2 linked regions of the Luteolibacter sp. Y139 genome follow. The protein of the gene in region 1 interacts with the protein of each later gene in a pairwise test. Links are inferred from orthologs where the notes say so. Each region holds a gene or a part of one and is shown in the gene's direction. Other genes may lie near its edges.

The links. Proteins that work in one complex are often made in the same cells at the same time.
Region 2: the proteins of dps (region 1) and clpS interact in binary tests that used the Escherichia coli proteins (3 or more experiments, as listed by UniProt). The link is inferred for Luteolibacter sp. Y139 from one-to-one orthologs.

What each region holds. Positions count from the first base shown.
Region 1 is NZ_JBBUKT010000009.1:138,351-141,133, forward strand. Bases 1-2,711 are described here. They hold dps (DNA starvation/stationary phase protection protein Dps), read left to right. Parts: upstream 1-950; coding sequence 951-1,472; downstream 1,473-2,711. Other genes in these bases: WKV53_RS20590 (Fur family transcriptional regulator), read left to right, coding at 1-145; sufC (Fe-S cluster assembly ATPase SufC), read left to right, coding at 170-928; sufB (Fe-S cluster assembly protein SufB), read left to right, coding at 1,485-2,711. Also shown: more of sufB, read left to right, coding at 2,712-2,783.
Region 2 is NZ_JBBUKT010000016.1:48,074-51,062, reverse strand. Bases 3-2,919 are described here. They hold clpS (ATP-dependent Clp protease adapter ClpS), read left to right. Parts: upstream 3-1,281; coding sequence 1,282-1,557; downstream 1,558-2,919. Other genes in these bases: WKV53_RS26745 (glycosyltransferase family 9 protein), read right to left, coding at 2,046-2,919; WKV53_RS26750 (DUF2017 family protein), read left to right, coding at 1,554-2,012; ispG ((E)-4-hydroxy-3-methylbut-2-enyl-diphosphate synthase), read left to right, coding at 3-1,266. Outside these bases: more of ispG, read left to right, coding at 1-2; more of WKV53_RS26745, read right to left, coding at 2,920-2,978. UniProt on the Escherichia coli protein: Involved in the modulation of the specificity of the ClpAP-mediated ATP-dependent protein degradation.

The sequences.
Region 1 (2,783 bases):
CCACGACAAGGCCAGCGGCAAGATCCACGACGTGACCATCAAGCCCGGCGTGAACCTTGCTGACGTTCTCGATCTTCCCCCCGGCACCGTCATCACCGGCGTCGAAATCACCCTCCGCGGCGAACTTCCTGCCACTTCTCACTGATCATTTCCTTTTTCCACTTCCGCCATGTCCCTCGTCATCACTGACCTCCACGCGACCCTCGAAGACGGCACCGAGATCCTCAAGGGTGTCACCCTTGAAATCCCCGCCGGCGAAGTGCACGCCATCATGGGCCCGAACGGCTCCGGCAAATCGACACTGTCGAAGGTGATCGCCGGCCACGAAGGCTACGTCGTCACCAGCGGTACGGTGACCCTCGACGGCCAAGACATCTTCGAAATGTCCATCGACGAGCGTTCCCGCGCCGGCATCTTCCTCGCCTTCCAATACCCAGCGGAAGTCCCCGGCGTCTCGAACGCCAACTTCATTCGCGCCGCGCTGCAGTCCCGCCTGCCGAAGGGTGAAGAACTCGACGCCGTGGCCTACTACAAGAGCCTCTACGCGAAGATGGATCACCTCGAGATGGACCGCAAGTTCACCGCCCGCTCCGTCAACGAAGGCTTCTCCGGCGGCGAGAAGAAGCGCAATGAGATCCTCCAGATGATGATGCTGGAGCCGACCTACTGCATCCTCGATGAGACCGACTCCGGCCTCGACATCGATGCACTGAAGATCGTTGCCAAGGGCGTGAACGCCATGCGTTCTCCGGCCCGCGGCATGCTGCTCATCACTCACTACCAGCGCCTGCTCGACTACATCGCTCCCGATCACGTCCACGTGATGGCCGCTGGCAAGATCGTCCGCTCCGGTGGTCCGGAGCTCGCTCTGGAACTCGAAAAGGACGGCTACGAATTCCTCAAGGAGGAAGCTCTCGCCACGGCCTGATCCGTGCTCACGGAGACCCGCCATGAAACTGCGCAAGACCCGACACCCCCTCGATCCGCATAGCCGCGAGCTCATCGTGGAAATGCTGAACGACTTCCTCGCGCTGGCGATCGACCTCCGCCTTCAGGTGAAGCAGGCCCACTGGAATGTCCGCGGGCCGAACTTCATCAGCCTCCACGAACTCTTCGACCGTCTCTCCGGGGAACTCGACGAGATTATCGATGAACTCGCCGAACGAGCCACCGCCCTCGGTGGCCGTGCGCTCGGAACCGCATCCCGCGTTGCCGACAAGTCCAAGCTCGATGAGCTGCCGAAGAAGGCGACCGCCGGTCTAAAACTCGTCGCACTACTCGCCGATCGTTTCGCTGCCGTCACCGAATGCGCGGGCCTCGCCATCGCGCAATCGCAGAAGGCCGGCGACGAAGTGACGGCCGACCTTTTCATCAAAACCTCGGGCGAGCTCGATAAGGCACTGTGGTTCCTGGAAGCCACCCTCGAGACCGATCCTTCCTGCGAGGACGACGTCCCCGCCACCGAATCCTGACCTTTTCCCGCCATGTCCTACGACGCATCTAGTACCATCGACGCGGATACCCGCGAAGCGATCGACATCGACCGCACCAAGGGCGACTTCAGCTTCCCTGAGCGCCACAAGTACGATGCTGGTCGTGGCCTGACCGAGCGCACGGTCGACTACATCAGCGAAGTCAAAGGCGAGCCACAGTGGATCCGCGACTTCCGCCAGAAGGCCCTCAAGGTCTTCCGCGAAAAGCCGATGCCGACGAACTGGGCCACCAAGGACCTGGAGAACATCGATTTCGACGTCATCCGCTACTACCTGTCCGACGGCGAGAAGCCGAAGCGCTCGTGGGATGAAGTGCCGGAAGAAGTGCTTAAGACTTTCGAACGCCTTGGCATTCCTGAGCAGGAGCGCGCGTTCCTCGCCGGCGTGGAGGCCCAGTATGACTCCGAGGCCGCCTACTCCAACATGAAGGAGGAGCTGACCAAGCAGGGGGTGATCTTCGTGAACTCCACGGAAGGCCTGAAGAACCACGAGGAGATTTTCCGCCCGTGGTTCGGCAAGGTGATCCCGACCGGTGACAACAAGTTCTCCGCACTGAACAGCGCCGTCTTCTCCGGTGGCTCGTTCATCTACATCCCGAAGGGCGTGAAGCTGAAGCAGCCGCTGCAGGCCTACTTCCGGATCAATTCGGAAAACTTCGGCCAGTTCGAGCGCACGCTCATCATCGCCGACGAAGGTGCCGAGGTGATGTACATGGAAGGCTGCACCGCGCCGAAGTTCGAAACCTCCACGCTGCACTCCGCCGTGGTGGAACTCGTCGCCCTCAAGGGCGCGAAGATCCAGTACGTCACCGTCCAGAACTGGAGCAGCAATGTTTTCAATCTCGTCACCAAGCGCGGCCTCGCGATGGAAGACGCCGAGGTCCGTTGGATCGACTGCAACATCGGCAGCCGCCTGACGATGAAGTATCCCGGCGTCATCATGAAGGGCGAGCGCGCCCGCGGTGAGGTGATCTCGATTGCCCTCGCCAATACCGGCCAGCATCAGGACACCGGTGCGAAGATGATTCACGCCGCGAACAACACGACCTCCAACGTCGTGTCGAAGTCGATCTCCGTCGGCCAGGGCCGCGCCACCTATCGTGGCCAGGTCCACATTCCGAAGCACCTCAAGGGCTGCAAGAACAACACCGAGTGTGACGCCCTTCTGATCAATACCCGCAGCCGCACCGACACCTACCCGGCGATCACCGTGAAGGGCAACCAGCACGCGACGCAGCACGAGGCCTCCGTCTCGCAGGTGTCCGAGGACATGCTCTTCTACATGCAGCAG
Region 2 (2,989 bases), on another replicon or contig:
TCCGACCGCATCATGAACCGCTACGGCGACTCGCCGCTCGGGATGGTGGAGAGCGCGCTGGAGTTTGCCCGCATCGCGCGGGAAATGGACTACCACAACTTCGTCTTCTCGATGAAGGCCTCGAACCCGAAGGTGATGATCGAGGCGTATCGCTTGCTCGTGGCTCGCCTCGATCAGGAAGGCTCGGATTGGAACTATCCGATCCACCTTGGCGTGACCGAGGCTGGCGATGGTGAAGACGGCCGCATCAAGAGCGCCATCGGCATCGGCTCGCTGCTGGCGGATGGGATCGGCGATACGATCCGCGTCTCGCTCACGGAAGATGCCGTTTTCGAGGTGCCAGTCGCGAAGGCTCTGGCAGCGCCATTCCAGGAAATGGCGGACCAGCCCCCTGCCCCGGCGCTCGTCCCTTCCTACGATCCCTTCTCCTACGTGCGTCGTAAAACCGATGCGCTGGAGGTGATGGGCCTCAAGCTCGGCGGTGAGAACACGGTGCGTGTGTTCACCTCGCAGGATAAGTGGAATGCCGTGGCCCACAAGATCGCCAAGATGGGTGACTTCAAGCCGGAGATCGTCGTGGAGAAGAGCGATGTGATCGCGATCGATCCACGCGATGAAGCCGCGCTCGCCGAACTCAACCACTCGCCCACCGCGAAGCTGGTCACGGTGAAGGACGGCCTGGATCTCGGCGTGATCCCGGCGTTCCGCATGCTCGCTTTCCGGATCGATGCGCGGCATCCGATCCTGCTGAAGGACACGCTTTCGCCGGCAACCGGAGAGAGCGGTGACTTCGTCGAAACCCTGCTCGTAGCCGCCCGTCGCATCGGCTCGCTGCTGTGCGATGGCATCGGTGATGCGATCCTGGTGCAAGGCGAGCCCGCTCCCGGCCAATCACTACGACTCTCGTACAACATCCTTCAGGCTGCGGGCACCCGCATCTTCAAGACCGACTATGTCGCTTGTCCGAGCTGCGGCCGCACGCTCTTCAACCTGCAAAACACCACGCAGAAGATCCGCTCTTCCACCGGCCACCTCAAGGGCGTGCGCATCGCGGTGATGGGCTGCATCGTCAATGGTCCCGGCGAAATGGCCGATGCCGACTTCGGCTACGTCGGCGGCGCGCCGGGCAAGATCAACCTCTACGTCGGCAAGCAGCCGGTGAAGTTCAACATTCCCGAGGACGAGGCCGTCGAGCGCCTGATCGACCTGATCCGCGAGCACGGCAAGTGGATCGACGCGCCGTCCGGCGAGCCGGTCGAGGTTTGATTCGATTTGATCGTCATGTCCGACACGCTGACCGAGCTGAAGGAAGACGTGGCACTCGACGTGCCGTGGAATGTCGTGGTGCACGATGATCCCGTGAACCTGATGGGCTACGTCACGTGGGTGCTGATGAAAATCTTCGGCTACCCCGAGAGCCGCGCTGCGGCGATGATGCTGGAGGTCCACAAGCGTGGCCGCTCGATCGTGTGGAGCGGCGAGCGGGAAAAGGCGGAGTTTTACGCCCAGCAGTTGCAAGCGCACCAATTGAAGACATCCTTGGAAAAGGCGGAATGAAAGTCGGACCCACGCTCCAAGGCGGCCTGCGCATCGATATCGAGAACCCTCTCGACTGGATGGTGATGCGGTGCATCCCCTACGACGCGCGTGGCGGTGGCATCGACCTCGCGGATCGATTGTCCGCACCGATGGCGAAGGACGAGGGCATCGACGATTGGCGCGAGTTCGTGGTGCCGGATCTGCAAGAGGGCTTCAATTCACAGGTCGAGATCATCGAGAAAGCACTCGCTGGCAGTGGCGGCGATGACGAGGCGGGGCAGGTGTTCATTCTTAAGGAAGACGCCGAACTGTGGTACGGCGGGCTCAACCAGGCGCGCCTCGCTCTTGAAGAACGCTACGGCTTCTCGGACGAGGATCCCACCACCATGACCCCCGGCAAGCGCTCGGCGTGGTTCCGCTCGCAGTTCTACCTGCACGTGCAGAGCGTGCTGCTGGACCACGTGATGCGGTAGCCTTAAGGGGTGTCGACGTTCCGTCGACGCGTCTCAAGGAATCGCCCGCAACACTTCCTCCACCTCCAAGTCATTCTGGCACCGGAGATCCATCCGGCACTTCGGAGCATGGCACGGCGAGCACTCCACCTTTCGCCTCACGATCACGTGCTGCTTCCCGAGCGGCCTCATCCATTCCGGCTCACCGGGTCCGAAAAGTACGACGCACGTCGTACCAACATGCGCCGCCAAATGCGGCACGCTGCCATCAGCCGCCACGCATAGCGAACACGACGCCAATTCCTCCAAGGCTGGCCAAGCTAGCGTCACGGCTTCCGCCTCGGGAATCGCTTTCGCCAGCGCCGATCCTTTCGCGCCGCTGGCAATCCGGAGCTGTCTCCCCTTCCCCACCAAGTCCTTAGCCACTGCCACCCAGCGATCGAGCGGCCATTCATAGTGACCGCCGAAATCCGAGTCGGGAACTAACAGGACGCGCTCGACGGCTCGCGGCACATCGAGCTGAAGCGCCGTGAAATTCTCCGCTACCATCGTCTCCGCCCCAAGCTTGCCAGCGAGATCCAAGTAGAAGCGCACGCGATGCCGGACCGGCCCCGGTGCTTCAACGAGCGCCACGGGTTCCGTAAGCCGCTTGGCAAGATCCTTCGTCTGGGGCCCGAGCCTCCGCGCCACGCCAGCTTTGACACAAGCATCCGCAGCGACACCGGCTTCCCACAGCAGAACCGTCTTCCGATCCTTCAAGCGGCTCGCCAGTTCACGCGCAGAAGCACGCTCGCCGTAGCTCATCACCGCCTCGAATCCCGTCGCTTTCCAAAAGCCACTTTGCCGCTCGGGACAAAGTACTTCCACGGTCACCCCCATGCGCTGGATCGCCCGCAACGCTGGCACCGACAGGCAGGCTTCACGCCATTCCACCGGCGCCGCGACAAGCAGCGAATCACCGGGAATGAGCAAAGGAGCGTCAGGCACGCGGGGAGTTA